4 regions of the Pseudoxanthomonas daejeonensis genome follow, and region 3 is predicted to be linked to each of the others. Evidence: predicted binding sites of a transcription regulator. Region 3 holds the regulator's gene; each other region holds the start of a gene.
The links. Region 3 encodes FliA, which starts transcription of late flagellar genes. Its sites were predicted from a motif close to TAAAGTTTNNCNNNCNNNGGCCGATAA; they were not measured.
Positions count from the first base shown of each region.

Region 1 (5,691 bases), 150 kb from region 3:
GTTTGGCCGCCGGGACCTTGAACTGCGGGTCGCTGTAGCGCATGACCGTATCGGCCTGAAGCGCGATGCCGCTCATGCGCGCGCCGCGGACGGATTGCGCCGGTACAGGGTGCGACCGCAAGGCTGGATCAGGTCGGCCGCGTGCAGGTAGTTTTCCGAGTGCCCGGTGTAGAGCAGGCTCGTGGCGTCCATCTGCGTCACCAGCCGCGAAAGGATGTCGCGCTGGGTCGGCTTGTCGAAGTAGATCATCACGTTGCGGCAGAAGATCGCCGCGAATGGGCCGCCCACGTCGTAGCGCGCGTCGAGCAGGTTCAACGGGCGGAAGTCGACCAGGGCCTGCAGCGCAGGATGGACCCGGCAGCGGCCTTCGTTGGGGCCGGTGCCGCGCTTGAAGTAGCGCCTGCGCGTGTCTTCGTCCAGCCCGGAGATGCGCTCGAGCGGATACACGCCGCGCTGCGCGGTGGCCAGCACCTGGGTATCGATGTCCGTGGCCAGGATGCGCACCGGCGGGGTGAGGGTGCCGAACGCCTCGCAGGCGGTGATCGCGATCGAGTAGGGCTCCTCGCCGGTGGAAGCGGCGCAGGACCAGAGCTTGAGCGGGCCGCCGCCCGATTCGGCCAGTTGCGCGTGCAGGCGCTCGAAGTGGTGCGGCTCGCGGAAGAAGGCGGTCAGGTTGGTCGTCAGCGCGTTGGTGAACGCCTGCCATTCCTCGCCATCCGGATGCGCGTCGAGCTGGTCCAGGTAGTGGCCGAAGTCGGACATGCCGAGCGCACGCAGGCGCCTTGAAAGGCGCCCGTAGACCATGTCGCGCTTGCCCGGTGCCAGGGCGATGCCGGCACGGGCATGGATCATCTGGCAGACCCGGCGGAAGTCGCGATCGGAGAACGGAAACTCGCGCTGGTCCGTTGGGGGGTGCGGCAGATGCGTGGCGCTCATGGGAGGTCCGGTAGGGGGACGGTACGGCCGGGCGGGAAGATTCCCGTCACCTTGAATATCGGCGCGAGGCCGCCGAAGTTGATGGGCGTGCGGTGTGGCTGCAGCACGGCTACTAGTGCGCTGCCTTTTTGTAGGAGCGGGCATGACCGCGACACCGACGCCGCTGGCACAGGCGACGACGACGCGGCTCCGATGCCCTCGGTGTCGCGGTCATGCCCGCTCCTACAAAGAGCAAAGCCCCGGTTTGGACCGGGGCTTCGCCTGTGTCGCACGATCCGGCCTCAGAACTCGGCCCAGTCGGCCTCGTTGAGTGCGGTGTTGCCGGCGGTGCGCGGTGCGGGAGCGCGCGGGGCCGGGGAGCGCGCCGGAGCCTTGCGCGCCGGCAGCGGCACGGCCACCGCTGCGCTGGCCGGGGCATGGGCCACCGCGGCGTCGCCCTCGATCCGGAACACGGCGATGGCCTGGGCCAGCCCGCCGGCCTGTTCTTCCATCGAGCGTGCCGCCGCGGTGGCTTCTTCCACCAGCGCCGCATTCTGCTGGGTGGTCTCGTCCATCTGCACGATGGTCTGGTTGACCTGCTCGATGCCGGCGGCCTGTTCCTGCGAGGCCGCCGAGATCTCGGACATGATGTCGGTCACCCGCTGCACCGAGGCGACCAGCTCGTCCATGGTCTTGCCGGCCTGTTCGGCCAGGGCCGAGCCGTCGGACACCTTGCTGGTGGAGTCCTCGATCAGCGACTTGATCTCCTTGGCCGCGGTGGCCGAACGCTGGGCCAGCGAACGCACCTCGGTGGCGACCACGGCGAAGCCGCGGCCCTGTTCGCCGGCACGGGCCGCCTCGACCGCCGCATTGAGCGCCAGGATGTTGGTCTGGAAGGCGATGCCGTCGATGACCGAGATGATGTCGGCGATCTTGCGCGAGGACGCCTGGATGTCGGTCATGGTGGTGACGACCTGGCCGACGACCTGGCCCCCCTGCGAGGCGACCGAGGCCGCGCCGATGGCCAGCTGGTTGGCCTGGCGGGCGTGGTCGGCGTTCTGCTTGACGGTGGAGGTGAGCTCCTCCATCGAGGCGGCGGTTTCTTCCAGGTTGGCGGCCTGCTGCTCGGTGCGGCGCGACAGGTCGTTGTTGCCGGCGGCGATCTCGGTGGAAGCGACGTTGATCGCGCCGGAGGCCTGCTGGATGCGGCCGACGATCGAGGACAGCTGGGAGACGGTGGCGTTGGCGTCGTCGCGCATGCGGGCGAACACGCCGTGGAAGTCGCCGTCCATGCGCGTGGTCAGGTCGCCATCGGCGATGGAGCGCAGCAGGTGGGAGAGCTGGCCCAGGTTGCGGTCGGAGGTGTCCATCATTGCGTTGAGGCCCTGGACCATGACCTTGAAGTCGTACTGGTAGGCGGACTCGTCACCGCGCATGCTGAAGTCGCCGGCCGACGCGGCCTGCGCCAGCCGCTTGATCTCCACGTTGATCGACTGCAGGGATGCCTTGGCCGCATCCATGGCCTCGTGCAGGAAGGCGCGGCTGCCCGGCAGGCGTCGCGCGTCGTGCGAAAGGTCGCCATGGGCGTACTTCCGCAGCACAGCGATGGCGTCGGTGATCGCATCCAGGTGCTCGAACATCATCGTGTTGATGCCGGCGGCCAGTTCGCCGTACACGCCGGGGAATTCCTCGGGCATGCGATGGGTGATGTCCTCGGCGGCGTGCAGCCGGATCATCTCGTGGGTCTCGTGCGAAAAGCGCTCGAGCATCTGCACCATCTCGTCGGTGGCCTTGAGCATCTGCCCGACCTCGTCGCGGCCGTGGTGGCCGGTGCGAACGCCGAGGTCGCCGCGGGACACCCCCTTGACTGCCGCCAGGGCGCGGCCGATGGAATCGAGCACCGATCCGCCGATCACCCAGCCGATGGCCAGGTTCAGCAGTACCAGCAGGCCGCCGGCGACGGTCATGATCGCGGTGAACTGCAGCGCCTGTGCCTGGGTGTCGTCGACGTAGACGCCGGTGCCCACCACCCAGCCCCACGGCGCATATAGCGCCGCATACGAGGTCTTGGGCACCGGATCCTTCTCGCCGGCCTTGGCCCAGCTGTAGTCGACGAAGCCGCCGCCGCCCCGCGCCGCCGCCACGAACGCGGGGAAGATCGCCTTGCCATCGGGACTGAGCACGTCCGATACCGGCTTGCCGTCCAGGTCCGGCCGGGTCGGATGCATGAGCATCGTCGGCGTCTGGTCGGTGACGAAGAAGTAATCCACGCCCTTGGATGCCTGCATCATCGACAGGGTCTTCAGGGCCGCCGCCTTGGCCTCCTCAGGTTCCAGCTCCCCGGATTCGGCGCGGGCGGTGTAACCCTCGATGACGCCCATCGCCATCTCCACCTGGGCGCGCAGTCCGGCCTGGCGGGTGGAGTTGAGATCGAGGTACTGGATGCGGGCGGCGACGACCGCCAGGGCGACGATGCCGACGGCGACGAAGGCGGTCTGCATCAGGAACTTGCGCTTCATCGGCAAGTTGGAGAGGGCGCGTGACGCGAGGGATCGCAGGCTCATGGGGTAGGACTTCGGGGGGATACCTGGAAGGTATCGGCCGCCAGCGCGCCAACTTTCGGCGAGAGGGGTCCTGCGAGCTGAACCGGGTGATGGATCATGGCGTACGGACCACGGAGAACGGCTCCGGAACTCCGGGCGTCGCGATGGGCTTTTGCCGAACACCACGACGCCGGCATCGGTCCGTCAAAAAAAGAACCCCGGCCTGGGCCGGGGTTCGAACATGCAGGCGATACGCCCGTGCTCAGAACTCGGCCCAGTCGGCCTCGTTGAGGATGGTGGCGGTGTTGCCGGCGGTACGAGGCGCCGCAGCGCGGGCGGAGGCCTTGCGTACCGGGAACTGGACCGCCGTGGTTGAACTGGCCGCGACCGGCGCATGTTTCGCCGCCGCGCCGCCCTCGATCCGGAACACGGCGATGGCCTGGGCCAGCCCGCCGGCCTGTTCTTCCATCGAGCGTGCCGCCGCGGTGGCTTCTTCCACCAGCGCCGCGTTCTGCTGGGTGGTCTCGTCCATCTGCACGATGGTCTGGTTGACCTGTTCGATGCCCGCGGCCTGTTCCTGCGAGGCGGCCGAGATCTCGGACATGATGTCGGTCACCCGCTGCACCGAGGCGACCAGTTCGCCCATGGTCTTGCCGGCCTGCTCGGCCAGGGCCGAACCGTCGGACACCTTGCTGGTGGAGTCCTCGATCAGCGACTTGATCTCCTTGGCCGCGGTGGCCGAACGCTGGGCCAGCGAACGCACCTCGGTGGCGACCACGGCGAAGCCGCGTCCCTGTTCGCCGGCACGGGCCGCCTCGACCGCCGCATTGAGCGCCAGGATGTTGGTCTGGAAGGCGATGCCGTCGATGACCGAGATGATGTCGGCGATCTTGCGCGAGGAGGCACGGATGTCGGCCATCGTCGCGACGACCTTTCCAACCACCTGGCCGCCCTGCGAGGCGACCGAGGCCGCGCCGATGGCGAGCTGGTTGGCCTGGCGGGCGTGATCGGCGTTCTGCTTGACGGTGGAGGTGAGCTCCTCCATCGAGGCGGCGGTTTCTTCCAGGTTGGCGGCCTGCTGCTCGGTGCGGCGCGACAGGTCGTTGTTGCCCGAGGCGATCTCGGTGGAAGCGGTGGAGATGGCCGAGGATGCCCCGCGGATGCGGGAGACGATCGAGGTCAGCTGCGAGACGGTGGCATTGGCATCGTCGCGCATGCGGGCGAACACGCCGTGGAAGTCGCCGTCCATGCGCGTGGTCAGGTCGCCCTGCGACAACGAGGTCAGCAGGCGCGAGACTTCCGACAGGCTCACCGCGTTGGCGTCGAGCAGGGTGTTGAGCTGACTGGCCAGCTGCAGCAGGAAGCCATGCTTGCCTTCGGTGCCGATGCGTCCGGACAGGTCGCCCGCGGCAGCCGCTTCGACGATCCGCGCGACTTCCTGTTCGACATGGATTTCGGTGGTGCGATCGCGCCACTCGGCCACGGTGCCCACGTTCTGCCCCTGGGCATCGCGGATGACCGAGATGTTCTGGAAGAAGACCGCCTCGCCGTAATGCACCTCGCGTTCGCCGCGGCCGTCCTTCTCCAGCTGGCCCAGGAACGCCGGATCGATCTTGCCGCCGTGCTCGAGCACGGTCACCGGCTGGCCGACCAGCGGCCGCGCCGGGTCGATGCCGGGAAGGGCGCCTACGATCTGCTCGGCATAGGAGTCGAGCATGCCGCGCAGGGCGGGGTTGGTGTAGACGACCTGCAGCTCCGGGTCGGTGATGATCAGGCCGGTGGTGGAACTTTCCAGCGCCGTGCGGACGCGCAGGTTCTCGTTGGCCACCTTCTGGTCGCGTTCGGTGCGCTCGCGCAGGTCGTGCTGCATGCGCTGCATCGCCTTGAGCAGGTCGCCGATCTCGTCGCTGCGCGTGGTATCGATGCGGGTGTCGAGCTTGCCACTGGCCACGTCGTTGGCCACGCTGACCGCCCCGCGCATTGCGCCGGTCAGGTTGCGGGCCAGCAGCCAGGCGATCGCCAGGCCACCGCCGATGCCCGCCAGCAGCATGAACAGGGTGACCAGGCTGGACGCGGCATAGGTGCCCTTGGCGTCGTCGCCTGCCTTGTCGGCCTGGCGGTCCGCTTCCTTGATCAGGGCGGTGACGACCGCGCTGGCCTGGTTGTGGCGTTCGGCGGTTTCGCCGAGGAACGTATCGATGGCATCGTCCGGAAGGTCCAGGTCGATCATCTC
Region 1 is NZ_CP093331.1:3,296,676-3,302,366, reverse strand. It holds gene cheD (chemoreceptor glutamine deamidase CheD) at 1-76, opposite strand, end outside; gene MNQ95_RS14815 (CheR family methyltransferase) at 73-936, opposite strand; gene MNQ95_RS14810 (methyl-accepting chemotaxis protein) at 1,218-3,479, opposite strand; gene MNQ95_RS14805 (methyl-accepting chemotaxis protein) at 3,721-5,691, opposite strand, start outside.
Region 1: MNQ95_RS14810 (methyl-accepting chemotaxis protein) is a predicted target of FliA. The motif match lies at 3,510-3,536, and genes of this name have one in related genera.

Region 2 (5,691 bases), 140 kb from region 3:
ACGACGGCGAAGCCGCGGCCCTGTTCGCCGGCACGGGCTGCCTCGACCGCCGCATTGAGCGCCAGGATGTTGGTCTGGAAGGCGATGCCGTCGATGACCGAGATGATGTCGGCGATCTTGCGCGAGGAGGCCTGGATGTCGGTCATGGTGGTGACGACCTGGCCCACGACCTGGCCCCCCTGCGAGGCGACCGAGGCCGCACCGATGGCCAGCTGGTTGGCCTGGCGGGCGTGGTCGGCGTTCTGCTTGACGGTGGAGGTGAGCTCCTCCATCGAGGCGGCGGTTTCTTCCAGGTTGGCGGCCTGCTGCTCGGTGCGGCGCGACAGGTCGTTGTTGCCGGCGGCGATCTCGGTGGAAGCGACGTTGATCGCGCCGGAGGCCTGCTGGATGCGGCCGACGATCGAGGACAGCTGGGAGACGGTGGCGTTGGCGTCGTCGCGCATGCGGGCGAACACGCCGTGGAAGTCGCCGTCCATGCGCGTGGTCAGGTCGCCATCGGCGATGGAGCGCAGCAGGTGGGAGAGCTGGCCCAGGTTGCGATCAGAGGTGTCCATCATCGCGTTGAGGCCCTGGACCATGACCTTGAAGTCGTACTGGTAGGCGGACTCGTCACCGCGCATGCTGAAGTCGCCCTGCGCGGCGGCCTGGGACATGCGCTTGATCTCGGAGTTGATCGCGCCGAGGCTGAGCTTGACCGCATCGACCGTGTCGGTCATCACCGCCTTCTCGCCCGGCAGGCGCGCGATGTCCACGGACAGGTCGCCGATCGAATAGCGCCTGATGATGGACAGCGCATCCAGGATCGCATCCACGTGCGCGCCGACCAGCTGGTTGGTGCCGCGGATCATCTGGCCGTACTCGCCCGGGAAGACCGCCTCGTCCATGCGGTAGCTGACCGTGCCTTCGTCGTGCAGGCGCGCCATGTCGTTCTGCGCGGCGATGACTGCCTTGAGCTGCTCCTGCATCGCGCGCATCGACTCCAGCAACTGGCCGGATTCGTCCCTGCTTTCGGCCATGATCACGTTGTCCAGGCGGCCCTGGGCGATCTGGCCGGCGACGCGGGTGGCCTTCTGCAGGGGCTTGGCGATCATGCGGGCGATCTGCCAGCCGAGCAGGCCGGCCAGCACCACCAGCAGGCCCATGCCGATCCAGATCGCGGCCACGGTGCGCTGGTGCGCTGATTCGGCCGCTTGCACCTGCCGATCCAGACCCTGCACATTGAACTCGATCAGCGCCTTGAGCGATTCGGCGAACTGGCGGCGCATCTTGCGCGACTCGCCGCTGGACACGTCCTCGGCCGCCACGAAATCGTCGATGGCGATGGCGGCTGCAATATTGTCGTGGGAGGCGAAGTAGCCGGCGCGCGCCTCCTTCACCGCCTCGTACAGAGCCAGTTCGTCGGCGTCGGACGCGGAAGGAATCGCGTTGTACGCGGCCTCCGCAGCCTCGATGTTCGCGCGGGTGTCGGCGAGGCGCTTGTTGTAGTCGGTGATCTCTTCCGCCAGGCCCTGCTTGCCCAGCTGCGCCAGCTCGTAGGTGCGGTACTCGTTGAGCAGGGACAGCATTTCGCCGAGGTGGACGACGGCGGGCATCCAATTGTTGTTGCTTTCCCGGATCTGGTCGTTGGCGGTGCCCAGGCGCAGCAGCGCGAACAGGCCCAGGGCCACGGTCATGACCGTGGTCGCGGTGAAGGCCAGGGCCAGCTTCCTTGCGATCGGGAGATTGTTGAACCAGTTCATGGCGGAACCTCGAAGCGGGTGGAATGGCCGCGGACCGGTGACGAACCGACGGCGCGAGGAGTTGTTCTCCATTAGCGGCCGGACACGCAAAGGCTTGACAACCCGCGTGCGATCGCGGCCGTTACGTTGGTGGAGCGGAGGCGAAACCCGCGGCTACAGGCGGAAACGACGATGCCCGCCAGGTGGCGGGCATCGTCAACAGTCCCGGTTTGCGCGTCCGGCTGCGTCGTATCAGGCAGCCTGCGGCAGCTGGTGCCGCAGGCGTACCAGCCCGCCGACATCCACGATCAGCGCGACGTGGCCGTCGCCCAGGATGGTGGCGCCGGAAATGCCGGGCACGCGCCGGTAGTTGCGTTCCAGGTTCTTGACCACGACCTGCTGCTGGCCGACCAGTTCTTCCACTTCCAGGGCCAGCTTCTGTCCGTCGCCCTCGACCACCACGACCAGCGATTCGGTGCCCGGATCCTGGAAACCATAGTGGCCGGAAAGCGACAGCAACGGCAGGTACTCGCCACGCACGCGCAGCACGCGGCCATCGCCGGCAACGGTGCGGATGTCGTCGGCTTCCGGTTGCAAGGCCTCGAGCACGTGGTTGAGCGGCAGGATCAGGATCTCGCCGCCGGTGGATACGACCATGCCATCGAGGATGGCCAGGGTCAGCGGCAGGCGGATCACCACGCGGGTGCCACGGCCTTCGCCGCTTTCCAGCTGGACTTCGCCACCCAGCGCCTGGATGTTGCTACGGACCACGTCCATGCCCACGCCGCGCCCGGACAGGTCGGTGACCTGGTCGGCGGTGCTGAAGCCGGCCTGGAAGATCAGATCCCAGACCTGCGCGTCGGTGGGATTCTCGGGAATCGCCAGGCCGCGTTCGGCGGCCTTTTCCAGGATCCGTCCGCGGTTGAGGCCACGGCCGTCGTCGGCGACTTCGATGACGATGTGTCCGCCCTGGTGCGAGGCGGCCAGGGTGATCGTGCCGGTCTCGTCCTTGCCGGCGGCGCGTCGTGCCTCGGGCAATTCCAGGCCATGGTCGATCGAGTTGCGGACCAGGTGCACGAGCGGATCGGCGATCTTCTCGATCAGGCCCTTGTCCAGTTCCGTGCCTTCGCCAATCGTGCGCAGGCGGACCTGCTTGCCCAGCCGCGCCGACAGGTCGCGGACCAGGCGCGGGAAGCGACGGAACACCGCATCGACCGGCAGCATGCGCACGCCGATCACCGCTTCCTGCAGGTCACGGGTGTTGCGTTCGAGCAGTTCAAGCCCGGCGGTGAGGCGTTCGGACAGTCCCGGATCCAGTCCGCCACTGACCTGCTTGAGCATGGCCTGGGTGATGACCAGCTCGCCGACGAGGTTGATCAGCGCATCGACCTTGTCGACGCTGACCCGGATCGAACTCTCCGCTTCGGCGGCAGCCGCGGACGGTGCCGCAGCCGCAGTGCCGGTGGTGGCGGGCGCGGGGGCAGGGGCCGCCGCGACCGCCGCGGTGGCAACCGCGACGGCCGCGACGGCTGGCTGCGGCTGGATATCCAGCGTGCAGTCGTCCACCACCCAGGCGAACACGTCGTCGATCGCGCTGCGCGGCACCTTGGCCTGCAGGCCAAGGTCCCATGCGATGCAGGCTTCCAGCGGGTCAAGCTGGGCGAAGGCGGGCAGGCGCTCGAGCCGGGCGGCCACGTCCAGCGGGCCGAGGTGCTCGAGCTCGCGCAGGATGCGCAGCGGATCGTTGCCGCTCATGAACAGCGACGGCGCCGGCGAGAAGGCGATGTCCCAGCCTTCGGGCTCGGCATCGACCCTGGCTGCGGCCTTCGTTTCGCCGCTGCCGCCCAGTTCCTGCCCCAGGCGCGCGTGGACCGCGGCGACCGCGACCGGATCGGCCGGCTTGCCGTGCTCGGATTCGGCCAGCAGTGCGCGCAGCACGTCGACCGAACCGAGCATCGCGTCCACCGCGCTGGCCGCGAGTGCGCGCTTGCCGGAGCGGATCTCGTCCAGCAGCGTCTCCAGCACGTGGGTCAGCGCGGTCATCTTGTCGAAGCCGAACGTCGCCGCACCGCCCTTGATCGAGTGCGCGGCGCGGAACACCGAGTTGACCACCTCCGGATCCAGGCTGCCGCCTTCGAGGGCGAGCAGGCCGGCCTCCATCGCATCGAGGCCTTCGCGGCTCTCTTCGAAGTAGGTGGCGTGGAAGCGTTGCAGGTCCATGCTCATGGCGACGCGCTCGGTATGGGGTACGGCGGGAGTCAACCGAGGACTTTCTGGACGGTGGCGACCAGCTGCTCGGGGTTGAACGGCTTGACCAGCCAGCCGGTGGCGCCGGCGGCCTTGCCTTCGGCCTTCTTGTCGGCCGCCGATTCGGTGGTCAGCATCAGCATCGGGGTGAAGCGGTAGTCGGGCAGGCCGCGCAGCGCGCGGATCAGCGAGATCCCGTCCATGTTCGGCATGTTCACGTCGGTCACCACCGCGTTGAAGCGCTGGCCCTGCGCGCGGCCCAGTGCGACCTGGCCGTCCTCGGCCTCGTCCACGGCGAAGCCGGCGGAGGTGAGGGCGAAGGAGACCATCTGGCGCATCGAGGCCGAATCGTCCACCACCAGAATGCGTGCGCTCATGCGGGGTTCTCCACGGGTTGCTTCAGTTGCTGTCCGTCGCCGGACGATTCGTTTGTGGCCAGGCCCAGCTGCGTGGACAGGCCCAGCAGGCGGGCGGCATCGCGCAGCGCGTCGCTGCAGGAGGCCAGTTCGGTCTGGCGGCCCTGCTCGCCGCGGCTGAGGAAGAACGCGCACAGCACCTGCATCGCGGCCGTGTGCACGCGCTTGACCGCACTGCCGTCAAGCGCCAGCGCAGGGTCTTCCAGGTGCGCGGACAGGCGTTGTTTCAGGTCGGCGCTGGCTTCGATGCCGAGGTCGTCGCCTAGGGACACGGTGTTCATCGCGTCTCCGGAATTGGGATTGCAACTGGTAGCGGCTGGCATGGCTCGACCTTTAGTGCGCGGCCGCGCCGGTGGGCACGAGCAGTTGCGAGGCGTCGAGCAGGATCACCGGCTCGGCCGACTGCCGGGCGATGCCGCGGAACAGGTCGCTGTGGATGCGGCCGGCGCGGTTGCTGTCCGGCGGTTCGATCTGGTGGTCGGTGAGGTTGACGACGTCCTCCACGGCCGACACGCGCAGGCCCAGGGTTTCGCCTTTCTCCTCCAGCACCACGATCCGGGTGGCGCCCGTGCCCGGCTGCGCTGCCTGGCCCAGGTGCACGCCCAGGTCCATCACCGGCACCACCTGGCCGCGCAGGTTCATGACGCCGAGCATCGCCGGCGGCGTGCCGCGCAGCGGCAGGAGCGGGGTGGCCAGCACGACCTCCTGCACCTTCAGCAGCTCCAGGCCGTAGGCCTGGTTGGCGCAGCGCAGCCGCAGCCAGCGCGAACTGCGGTCGGCGGCGCGGCGGTGGGAGTGGGAGGAGACCGGTTCCTCGGGCTCGAGCGAGGCGGCCGGAGCCGCCGCAATCCTCGGGATCGGGATCGGTGCCGGCTGGACTGGCGTGCGCGGCGGCATCGGCGCGAGCCGGGGCGGCGCCGGTGCCGGTGCGACAGGCAGCGGGGCCGGCTCGATGGGCTTGTGTTCGTCCGCCGGCGCGAGCACCAGCAGTTCGTCGAGGTAATCGTCGAGGGCGGCGGCCGGGATCATGCGGCACGCTCCAGCGCCTGTTCGCCATCGCTGGCCAGGATCCATTCCAGCGCGCGGCGGTAGCTGGACAGCGCGCGACCCGGATAGCCGCCTTCCTCGCCAACCGGCTGCACCAGCTGTTCGGCGTTGCACAGCCGCGTATCGACCGGGATCGCGTCTTCCCACACGCGCTCACCGTGGTCTTCCTGCATCTTGCGCAGCGCGTCCTGGCCGGCGCGGGTGCGGCGGTCGTAGAGGGTGGGCAGGACCGACACCGGCAACGGGCGCCGGCGCGAGCGCTC
Region 2 is NZ_CP093331.1:3,288,077-3,293,767, reverse strand. It holds gene MNQ95_RS14785 (methyl-accepting chemotaxis protein) at 1-1,739, opposite strand, end outside; gene MNQ95_RS14780 (chemotaxis protein CheA) at 1,971-3,944, opposite strand; gene MNQ95_RS14775 (response regulator) at 3,977-4,342, opposite strand; gene MNQ95_RS14770 (STAS domain-containing protein) at 4,339-4,662, opposite strand; gene MNQ95_RS14765 (chemotaxis protein CheW) at 4,715-5,410, opposite strand; gene MNQ95_RS14760 (ParA family protein) at 5,407-5,691, opposite strand, start outside.
Region 2: MNQ95_RS14785 (methyl-accepting chemotaxis protein) is a predicted target of FliA. The motif match lies at 1,811-1,837, and genes of this name have one in related genera.

Region 3 (5,691 bases):
TCGCTCGACACGCCGTCCAACAATCCGGCGATCGAAATCCTGTCGTTCGACGCGCCGGGCAATCCGGCCTGGCTGCTGGTGATGGGTAACCGCCGCACCGGCCGCGTTGTGGTGGCCGGCAACCGTCCGTCGCGCCAGGCGGTGGAAAAACTGGAAGCGAAGTTCGACCCGGCCGACGGCTGGAAGACGCTGCTGATCAGCACTTCGCGCGGCGCCGGTGCGGTGGTGTGCGGGCCGGAGAACGGCGAGACGCGGTTCTTCGTGGCCAGCGAGCAGGCGGACACCGCGGCGGCGCAGATGAATGCCCGGCAGTTCGCGTTGCAGAACCTCCGTGGCGTGGCCACCGCCGAGCTGCAGGTCTGCGGCGGCCCGTGGGACACGCGGGTGCCCGACGACCGCTCGCAGACGATCAGCGACGACTTCATCCAGGAAATCAGCGACGAAGTGAAGCGGCAGATCCGCTGTGACCCGGCGCATGGCCGGCCGTGTCCGCCGCCGCCGCGACCGACCGCCAACGGCGTGCGCGGATGAGTGCTGCGGCCGCCGGGAATCGCCGGCGGCCGCGCGCACGGTTCAGCCCGACTCGCGCAGTCCGTCCACGTCCAGGATCAGGGCCAGGCGGCCGTCGCCGATCAGGGTGGCGCCGGCATAGCCGGGCAGGCCGCGCAGGGCGCGTGGCAAAGGCTTGATCACCACTTCCTCGCGGCCGCGGACCTGGTCGACGATCAGGCCGAAGCGCGAGTCGCCCATCTGCAACACGACCACGGTGAGCAGCGTCGCTTCGCATGCCTCGATGCCCAGCCAGCGGCGCAGGTCGAGCAGGGGCAGGGCATGCGACTGGCGGTCCAGCACCGGTCGGCCGTCGAACCAGCCCAGCGAAGCCGGCGCGGCGTGCAGCACTTCCAGCACGCGCGCCAGCGGCAGCGCGTACACCGCTTCGCCGGCCTGCACCAGCAGGGTCGGCAGGATCGCCAGGGTCAGCGGCACGCGGATCATGAAGCGGCTGCCGCGGCCCAGTTCGGACTGGATCTGGATCTGCCCGCCCAGTTCGCGGATACGCGACTGGACCACGTCCATGCCCACGCCGCGCCCGGAAATGTCGGTTACTTCGGCCTTGGTCGAGAAGCCGGGCAGGAAGATCAGGTGCAGGCATTCCTCCGGGCCCAGGCGCGCGGCGGCCTCGGGGTCGATCAGGCCCTTCTCGCGCGCTTTCGCGCGCAGGCGTTCGGGATCGATGCCGGCGCCGTCGTCCTGCACTTCGATGCCGACGTAATCGCCTTCCTGCTGCGCGGACAGGCGCAGCCGGCCCACGCGCGGCTTGCCCGCGGCTTCGCGCAACGCGGGCGCTTCGACGCCGTGGTCGATGCCGTTGCGGACCAGGTGCACCAGCGGATCGGCAAGGGCTTCGACCAGGTTGCGGTCCAGCTCGGTCTCGGCGCCGACCATCTCCAGTTCCACTTCCTTCTGCAGGGAGCGGGCGACGTCGCGGGCGACCTTGGGGAAACGCGAGAACACCTTGCCGACCGGCTGCATGCGCGTGCGCATCACCGCCGACTGCAGGCGCGCGGTGGCCACGTCGAGCGTGCCGACCGCGCGGTCCAGCTCTTCGTCCTTGAGCCGGGTGCGCAGGGTCTTGAGCCGGTTGCGGGCCAGGACCAGTTCGCCGATCAGGTTGACGATGGCGTCCAGGCGGCGCGTATCCACGCGCACGGTCTGCTCGGCTTCGCCGCCACCCGCGGCGCGCGGCGGCGCCGCGGCCGGCCGCGCTGCAACGGGTGCGGGCACGGCGGGAGAGGGTGCGCGCGCGGGCGCGCTGGGCGGCACGACGGCCGGCATGGCATGTGCACCGGGTGCGGCGGCGCCGTGCAGCTGGTCGAGCAGCGCTTCGAATTCGTCGTCGTCGATCATGCCCGAGGCGGGCCTGGACGGAGCCACGGCAGGGGGCTGCACGCCGGGCGCGGCCGTGCCGTGCAGCTGGTCGAGCAGCGCCTCGAACTCGTCATCGTCGATCATGCCGCCCGTTGCAGTGGCCACCGGTGCCGGCGACGCGACCGGTGCCGGCACGGCCACCGGATCGAGGCTGAACTGTGCGATCAGCTCGGCCGGTGCATGGACCGGTTCGGTTCCGCCGGCGACCGCGTCGAGCATGGCCTGCAGCCAGTCCAGCGAACGCTGCGCCGCATCGAAGTGCTGCGCTTCGAGCACGGCCTGGCCGGCGCGCACGCTGCCGAGCGTCTCTTCCGCCGCGTGGCACAGTTCGACCATGCCATGGATGCCGAGGAAGCCGGCTCCGCCCTTGAGCGTGTGGAAGCCGCGGAACACCGCATTGAGCTGTTCGCGGTCGTCGGGCGCATGTTCGAGCGCGACCAGCTGCTCGCCCAGCCGGTCCAGGATTTCCTGGGCCTCGACGATGAAGTCGGCCGCGATTTCCGGGGTCACGCCGCTCATGGCTCGCTGTCCATCGTCAGAGCCCCAGGTCTGCCAGCAGGGCGTCGGCATCGACCTGCGAGACCGCGTGGCGGTCCAGGCCGGCGACCGCCGGCCCGGCAAGTCCGGAACCCTCGTGTTCGCTTTCCTTCGGCGGCAGGCCGAGCGCGCCGAAGCCTTCGTGCACGGTGCGCACGATGCCGGCGACGCGGCGGATGATCTGCCCGGTCAGGTCCTGGTAGCTCTGGGTCAAGCCGATCTCGGTGAGGTTGTGGCGGATCCGGTCCAGCACTTCGTCCTGGCGCGCGGAGACGCCTTCGATGCGCAGGTCCTCGACCAGGTCGCGGCACTGGTCGGCCAGGTCCAGGGTGCGATGGGTCGCCTGCTCGGTGACCGTGACCACGTGGTCCAGGCGCGCGCAGGCATCGTCCAGTTCGGCGGCCTTGGCGTCCTCGCCGGGGATCTGCGGCAACTCGCCCAGCGCCTGGCTCAGCTCGCGGGCCAGGCGGCCCAGGCCCTGCACCAGCGGCCGGGTGCGTGCCGAGGCGAGGGCGTCGATCACCGCGCGCATGGCGGTCTCGTCGCCGCGCTCCAGCGCGTCGAGGGCCTCGTGCAGGCGCTGGATCAGCGCAATGCGCTCGGGCGAGGTGCAGGCATTCATGCGGTGGCTGCCAGGCGCTCGAAGATCTTGCCGAGCTTCTCTTCCAGGGTCTGCGCGGTGAACGGCTTGATGATGTAGCCGTTCACGCCGTTCTGCGCGGCCTCGATGATCTGCTCGCGCTTGGCTTCGGCGGTGACCATCAGCACCGGCAGGGTCTTGAGCTTGTCGTCGGCGCGGATCGCGCGCAGCAACTCGATGCCGGTCATGCCCGGCATGTTCCAGTCGGTGACCACGAAGTCGAACGGGGCCGAGCGCAACGCGGCCAGTGCCGTGTGGCCGTCGTCGGCCTCGGCGGTATTGCTGTAGCCCAGGTCGTTGAGCAGGTTCTTGACGATGCGGCGCATCGTCGAGAAATCGTCAACGATCAGGATGCGCATGTTCTTGTTCACTTCGTGCTCCGGTTCTTGGGTGGTGCGTGCAACTGCGTGCGGTGCGGGATTGCGTTCATCGCGATGGCGGCCTATGCGTCTTCCAGGCCGGCGTCGCGCGATTCGTACTGGGACAGGCGGCCACGCAGGCGCAGCACGGCCTGGCCGTGGATCTGGCACACCCGCGATTCGCTGACCCCGAGCACCGCGCCGATCTCCTTGAGGTTCAGCTCCTGCTCGTAGTACAGCGACAGCACCAGCTGTTCGCGCTCGGGCAACTGGCCGATGGCCTCGGCCAGCTCGCGGCCGAAATCACCGCGTTCGAGGTTTTGCTGCGGATTGAGGCCACCGCTGTGCAGGGTCACTTCGCCGTGGTCTTCCACGTGCGAGTCCAGGCTGAGCACCTGGCCGCGCGAGGCGTCCTCGAGCAGGCGCATGTACTCGGGCAGCGGCATTTCCAGTCGCGCGGCGACTTCCTGCGGCGTGGCTGCACGGCCGGTGGCCTGCTCGAGCTGGCGCATCGCGGCGGCCGCGTCGCGGGCGCGACGGTGCACCGAGCGCGGGACCCAGTCGCCACGGCGGATCTCGTCGATCATCGAGCCGCGGATGCGGATCGAGGCGTAGGTCTCGAACGAGGCCCCCTGGTCGGGGTCATAGCTGCGCGAGGCCTCGATCAGGCCGATCATGCCGGCCTGGATCAGGTCGTCGACCTCGACGCTGGCCGGCAGGCGCGCGGCCATGTGGTGGGCGATGCGGCGCACCAGCTCGGCGTGGCGGGCGACGGCGTCATCGGCGGTGGAGCGCTGGACGGCGCGGTATTCGGCGAGCGCGTTCATGCCGTCGCTCCCTGGCCGAGCCTTTGCTGGATCAGCCTGTCCACGAAGAATTCGATGTTGCCGCGCGGTGCCGCCGGCGCATCCCAGCGGGCGGCGCGGCGGGCGATCTCGGCGATCGCGCGGGCCGAGGGGCTGGCCGGGTAGGCGGTGGCGACGGCCTGCTGGCGCTGCACGGCCATGCGCAGCCAGTCGCACTGCGGGACGGCGCCGAGGAAGTTCAGCGACACGTCGCCGAGGAAGCGCTCGCACACGCGCGCGAGCTTGTCGTACAGGCCGCGGCCCTCGGCCGGGCTGCGCACCATGTTCGCCACCACCTGCATGCGGTTCACGCCGCGCTCGTGGGCGAGCACCTTGATCAGGGCGTAGGCGTCGGTGATCGATGCGGGTTCGTCGCAGACCACCACCACCGCGTCCTGCGCGGCCTGGCAGAAGGTCAGCACGCTGTCGGTGATGCCGGCGGCGGTATCGACGATGAGGATGTCCAGGTCGCGCTGCAGGTCGTTGAACACGTTGACCAGGCCCACGTGCTGGGCCGGCTGCAGTTCGGCCATGTGCCGGCGCCCGGAGGCGGCGGGCACCACCAGCATGCCGTTGGGGCCTTCGAGGATCACTTCGTCCAGCTCGCAGCGGCCCGACACCAGGTCGGCGAGGGTGTGCTGCGGCGACAGCCCCAGCAGCACGTCGACGTTGGCCAGGCCCAGGTCGGCGTCGAGCAGCAGCGTGCGCTTGCCCAGCCCGGCCAGCGAGGCGGCCAGGTTGACCGACAGGTTGGTCTTGCCCACGCCGCCCTTGCCGCCGGTGATGGCGATGCTGCGGACGGGAGCGTGACTCGGGTTGGCGGCTGACGGGTTCAAGTTGGCGTACTCACGCGGCGGCATGATCGTGCTCCGGGATATTCGGCTTATCGGCCGCGCGGCGCAGATCTTCAAGGCGAAGAACAATGCTGGCCGCATTGGCGCGGTGGAGGTCGTCGGGAACGCACTGGCCGTCGGTGATCCAGGTCAGCGGCAACTGGTGGTCCACGACCACCGACAGGGCGCTGCCCAGGCGGCCGGTCTCGTCCAGCTTGGTCAGGACCACGCCCTGCGGCTTGGCCGGGCCGAAGCGGCGCACCACTTCGTCCAGGTCGGCGTAATGGGAGTTGGCCGGCAGGACGAGCAACGTGCGCACCTCGCGGGCGGCGCGCAGCCAGTTGAGCTGGCTGGCCAGGGCGCGGTCGCGCTGGCCCAGTCCGGCGGTATCGACCAGCACCAGGCGGTAGTCCTGCAGGCGCTGCAGCAGGGCGATCAGGGCGGCATCGCTGTCGGCTTCGTGCACGGCGATCCCGAGCTGGCGGCCGTAGCTGTAGAGCTGTTCGCGTCCGCCGATGCGCGCGGTATCGGTGGTGACCAGGGCGATG
Region 3 is NZ_CP093331.1:3,148,293-3,153,983, forward strand. It holds gene MNQ95_RS14135 (hypothetical protein) at 1-531, shown strand, start outside; gene MNQ95_RS14140 (chemotaxis protein CheA) at 574-2,448, opposite strand; gene MNQ95_RS14145 (protein phosphatase CheZ) at 2,465-3,088, opposite strand; gene cheY (chemotaxis response regulator CheY) at 3,085-3,477, opposite strand; gene MNQ95_RS14155 (RNA polymerase sigma factor FliA) at 3,549-4,292, opposite strand; gene MNQ95_RS14160 (P-loop NTPase) at 4,289-5,170, opposite strand; gene flhF (flagellar biosynthesis GTPase FlhF) at 5,157-5,691, opposite strand, start outside.

Region 4 (5,691 bases), 1.1 Mb from region 3:
CCGGCCTACTACGCCGCGTTGCGCGATGCGATCAACGACGGTACGCCGCCGCCGGTGGGTGCCGGCGAAGCCCTGCAGGTGATGCGGGTCATCGAGGCCGGACTACTCAGCGACGCGCAACGGCGCGAGGTCGCCTTCGACTGAGCGGCCGCGCTACTCGCGCTTCACGCCGTGCCCGCCGAACCGGTCGCGCAGCGCCGCGAGCATCTTGTCGGCGAAGGAGTCCTTCTCGCGCGAACGCAGCCGCTCCAGCAGCGAGAGCGTGATCACCGGCGCGGCCACGTCCAGCTCGATCGCCTCGGCCACGGTCCAGCGCCCCTCGCCCGAATCGGCCACGAACGGCGCGATGCCGTCCAGCGCAGGATTGTCCTGCAGCGCATCGGCGGCCAGGTCCAGCAGCCAGGACCTGACCACGCTGCCGTGCCGCCATATTTCCGCGACCTGCGGCAGGTCCAGCGCGAGCGACTCCTTGCGCTGCATGATCGCGAAGCCCTCGGCATAGGCCTGCATCATTCCGTACTCGATGCCGTTGTGGATCATCTTGGCGAAGTGCCCTGCACCGCTGGGACCGACCCGGCCCCAGCCGCGCTCGGGCGCCGGCGCGAGCGTTTCGAACAGCGGCCGCAGCCGTTCGCAGGCCTGCGCGTCGCCGCCGACCATCAGGCTGTAGCCCTCGGCCAGGCCCCACACCCCGCCACTGGTGCCGCAATCAAGGAAGTGGACGCCCGCTTCCCGGCATCGCGTCGCGCGGCGCTGGCTGTCCTGGTAATTGGAGTTGCCGCCATCGACCACCACATCGCCGGCCTGCAGCAGCGGACCCAGCGCCTCCAGCGTCGCATCCACCACCGCGCCGGCCGGCACCATCAGCCACAGCGTGCGCGGCGCCGGCTGCGCGGCCACCAGCGCCGCCAGCGAGTCGAACGTCTCCAGCCCGTGCGCCTCGCTCGCCGCCTGGCGCGCCGCCGCGCCGGGATCGAAGCCGGCCACCCGGTGCCCGCCACGCTTCAACCGCGCCGCCATGTTCGCGCCCATCCGGCCCAGCCCGATCATGCCGATGTCCATGCGACCTCCCTTCGTGTGTAGGGCAGAGCCTCGCATGCGGCACCGGCGGGCGCCAATGCACGGCCACGAATCGTGGTTCGACAGCGGGACAAGCGACGTACCTCGCACGCCCGCAGGCGGCTGTTCCGTGCAGCCTGGAGCCGCGCCCACCCCGCCATGGCCTTAATGCGCGCAGGCGTCCGCGTGCGATCTCACACCAGCAGCAGCGCGAATGCGGCCAAGACCAGGACCGTGGTGAGACTGAACGACGCGATGACCAGCGCCAGCGCCTTGAGCCAGCCGGACCGGTACAGCGCGCGGTAGGCGATCGCGCGGGCCACGATGTACCAGACCACGGCCGCGCAGGCCAGGACCACGCCAGCTTCGCGGGCTTCCGCAGTGCGGGCGAGCTGCTCCCCGATGGAGAACATCACCACGAACGGGCACGCGAGGAAGGCCTGGATGGAGAATGGCTCGCGCAGCGTTGCGCGGGTGACCTTGCTGCCGTCCTGGCGCAACGTGCCCAGCGCCGCGCCGAGGGCGTAGATGCAGAACACGGCCGAGCGCGTGAGCAGCAGGAACTGCTCGCTGCCGAACAACAGCTGCCCCACCGGCGTGGACATCGTCGGCAGCGATACCTTCAACGCCATCTCCGCCACGTGCGCCAGCACCACCGAAAGGATCAGCATCAGCACCGGGCTGATGGTTTCCTCGAACTGCCGCTCCGGCGGCTGGGCGAGCTCCAGCCGGGTATAGCGCGCCATCGCACCCGGATGCCGCAGCACCCGCCAGAACGTGCGCGGGTAGAACACCAGCCAACCCACGAGCTCGTAGAGGAATTCTTCCAGCGAGCGCAGCAGTCGCATCAGGTCCATGGCGTTCCTGCAGAAGTCGAGGGGTCACCGTGGCGTGGACGGCGGCGAAGGCACGTACGTCGTCGCCCTGCGGATCATGCAACCCGGGAGCTCAGCTCCGCCCGAGGTAATCCAGCTTGCCCAGCGGCACGCCGTTGTGGCGCAGCACGGCGTAGGCGGTGGTGACGTGGAAATAGAGGTTGGGCAGGGCGAAGCCGGTGAGGTAACCCAGGCCTTCGAAGGAATGCTCGCCGCGCGGGGTCCTGAGCAGGACCGGTCGCGTCTCGCTGCCATCGATCTGGGCCGGCGCGAATTCCCGGAGGTACGCGATCGCACGGTCGATGCGCGCGTATAGACCGGCGAAATCGCTCTCGTCGTCGACGAACACCGGGGCCTCCACGCCTGCCAGGCGCGCGGCGCCGTTCTTGGCGGTGTCGGTGGCCATCTGCACCTGGTTGAGCAGCGGTCGCATGTCAGGTGCGAGCCGCGCCTGCAGCAGCACGACCGGCTCGAAGCCGCGTTCGATGGCATGCGCTTCGCCGCGCTGGAGCACCTCGCGCAGGTTGCGCAGCGCGCGCATGAAGGCCGGAACGGAAGCGGCGTACATCGAGATCGGTGCAGTCATCGGATATCCCGTACAGGAGAAGGGAGCGCCGGCCCTGCGGCCGGCGCCAGGGTGCTCAACGCAACCAGCCGCGGGCCCGGCAGCGCCGCGCATAGGCCAGCAAGGCCAGCGAGATCACCAGCAACAGCACGGGCATGGCCAGGCCGGCGACGCCGTAAGCCTGCCAGGCGGGGGTGACCAGGTAGGCGCCAGCGAACTGGACCAGCAGCGCCAGCAGCGAGACGCCGAACATCGGCACCGCCCAGCGCCTGCGCAGCAGCAGGCACAGCGCACCGAGCACGCCGCCGATCACCGCGAAGGCAAAAGCCACGTTCACCCATGGCGGGGTGGCCAGGAAGACCTGCCGTTCGGCCTCGGCCAGGGTGGCCAGGCGCGCTTCATCCATGGTCACCTGGACGAAGAACATCGCCAGGCCCAGCAGGTTCCACACCAGGGCCAGGATCGCCACCCACCAGTAAGCCTTGGGCCTGACCGGCCCGGACGTCGTCTGCATGCGTCCTCCCGTCGCGGCGCCAGTGCCGCGGCCTGAGCGTACGCCTTTGCCCGCCGGCCCGGCAGTGCGGACCTCAACCGGGCTAAACCCGCGCCCGTTGCGGCCGCTAATCCCTGAACTCCCAGCGCACGCTTGCCGGCCGTGCGCGTCCTTGCGTGCCGGCGATACCGGAGCTCATGCCATGCCGATCGACCGCGGTCCTTCCGTCTCCGTCCGTGAACCCGCGGTCGTGGCGGCCGGTGCGCGGTCGGTCCTGCCCGATTTCGCCGACGGCATGGCCGCCCTGCCCGGCGAGCTGGGCAGCCTGGGCCGCCGCCTGCAGTCGGCGCTGCGCGAGGAGGACTGGCGCACCTGCCACCGCCTCCTGCACCAGTTCCTGGACAAGTACCTGCGCGAGTTCGCCGAAAGCCTGGAGGCCGGTGGCGCGCTGGCCGAGTCCGACCAGCTGCGCGACCTGCTGCGGCAGGCGGTGGGCGTGGCCCTGGCCTCGCTGCTGCAGCCCTTGCCGGCACTGGCCGACGAGTCCAGCGCGCTGGGCACCGAGCTGCGGCAGTGGCGTCCGGGCAGCGACCTGGCCCCGCTGGCACGCCGGGTCCGCGAGCTGTGCCACCAGGTCGGCGTGCATGCCGGCGAGACCACCGAACAGCACACGCTGATGCTGGGCCTGTTCGACCTGCTGCTGGAGAACCTGGTCGAGCTGCTCGACGACGGCAGCTGGCTGCATGGCCAGGTCGCCGTGGTCCGCGAGCTGCTCGCCGGCGATCCGGACCGGCAGACCCTGGAGGCCACCCGCAACGGCCTGCGCGAGCTGGTCTACCAGCAGGGCCTGCTCAAGCAGGGCATCGTCGATTCCAAGGACGCGATGCGCACGATGATGGTGACCTTCGTCGAGCGGCTCGATGGCATGACCGCCAGCACCGGCCAGTTCCAGACCCGGATCGAAAGCCACCTGCAGGTCATCCGCGAGGCCCGCAGCATTGCCGAGTTGGGCAAGCGCATGGACGACGTGCTCGAGGACACCATCCAGCTGCAGGCGCAGGCGCTGCGCTCGCGCGAACAGATGGTCGCCGCGCGCGCCGAGGTCGACGCGGCCGAGGCGCGCATCCGCGAGCTGGAGACGCAGTTGCGCGACGTGGGCGACCTGGTCCGCAGCGATCCGCTGACCGGCGCGTTGAACCGGCGCGGCTTCGAGGAACTCTACGAGCGCGAGGCCGCGCACGCCGAGCGCGATGCTCGCCCGCTGACGCTGGCGGTGCTGGACCTGGACGAATTCAGCCGGCTCAACGCACGCCATGGCCATCCCGGCGGCGACGCGGCGCTGCGCCACTTCGTGGCGATCCTGCGCGGCGGCCTGCGTGCGGTCGACGCGGTCTGCCGCCATGGCGGCGAGGAGTTCGTGCTGCTGCTGCCGGGAACGCCGCTGGCCGAGGCCCAGTCCGTCGTGCAGAGGATGCAGCGCGCGCTTGCCGCGCAGCCGGCGATGCATGAAGGGCGGCGCATCACGTTCACCTTCAGCGCAGGAGTGGCGATGCGCCAGCTTGGCGAAGACCGCGAGCACCTCGTCCACCGCGCCGACCGCGCGATGTACCAGGCCAAGCGCGACGGGCGCAACCGCGTGGTCGTCGCCCACTGACGCCGCTCCGGGGGGTTCAGCTGCCGCGTGGCGGACGCCCCGGCGGCCGCTCGTTGCCTGTCGCCGTATACGCCGGCGGCGAGTAGAAATTGAGCGTCTTCAGCGGAGTCCGGCCGCTGTTGCGGATCTCGTGCGCTTCGCCGCGCTCGACCAGCAACAGGCTCCCCGCCGCCAGCGCGCGACGTTTGCCGTCCACGATCGCCACGCCGGTGCCCGAGACCACGTAGAGCCATTGCTCGGCACCGCCATGGCGGTTGTCCGCGTCGCCCTCGCGGCCTCCGGGTGCGATCACCATCTGTGCCGCCTGGACACCGCGGCATTCGAAAAGCACGCGGAATCCCTGGCCGAAGCGCAAGCGACGGTGCTGCATGGGTTTCTCCTCGGCGGGAGCCGCGACAGTGCGGCACCGTTCGTGAACACCGGGTGCGCAGGCTGAACGGGACAGCTGCACGCGCACTGTTTCACGCGTCCTTCCTCAACAACGCGCTCAAGTGGCCGTCCACACGCCGCCGACGACAGGACCTCCCATGCTGCTCCATCTCGGCTTCGAGATCGCCTACCGCTTCGTCCAGCCCACGCCCATGGTGGTGATGCTGGACATCCACGGCTCGCGCAGCGGCGACATCACGGCCTGCGAGCCGCTGTCGACGCTGCCCTCGGTGCCGCTGCGCAAGTATCGCGACGGTTTCGGCAATACCTGTACGCGCCTGCACGCACCGGCGGGCCTGCTGCTGCTGAGCGCTGCCGCGATCGTGCGCGACAGCGGCTTGCCCGACCGGCAACAGCCCGACGCCATGCAGGTGCCGGTGGAAGCACTGCCCGACGAGACCCTGCCGTTCCTGCTGGGCAGCCGCTATTGCGAGTCCGATACACTGATGCAGTACGCGTGGGACCGCTTCGGCCATGTCGAACCCGGCTGGACGCGGGTCCAGGCGATCTGCGACCACGTGCACGCGGCGATCCAGTTCGGCTACCACCATGCCGATCCGACGCGCGGCGCCCTGCGTGCGCTGGAAGAAGGCCGCGGCGTGTGCCGTGACTTCGC
Region 4 is NZ_CP093331.1:2,008,301-2,013,991, reverse strand. It holds gene MNQ95_RS09095 (oxidoreductase) at 1-144, shown strand, start outside; gene gnd (phosphogluconate dehydrogenase (NAD(+)-dependent, decarboxylating)) at 154-1,062, opposite strand; gene MNQ95_RS09085 (hypothetical protein) at 1,254-1,916, opposite strand; gene MNQ95_RS09080 (DUF1993 domain-containing protein) at 2,008-2,520, opposite strand; gene MNQ95_RS09075 (hypothetical protein) at 2,576-3,013, opposite strand; gene MNQ95_RS09070 (GGDEF domain-containing protein) at 3,195-4,646, shown strand; gene MNQ95_RS09065 (cupin domain-containing protein) at 4,663-5,016, opposite strand; gene MNQ95_RS09060 (transglutaminase-like domain-containing protein) at 5,174-5,691, shown strand, end outside.
Region 4: MNQ95_RS09070 (GGDEF domain-containing protein) is a predicted target of FliA. The motif match lies at 3,097-3,123, and genes of this name have one in related genera.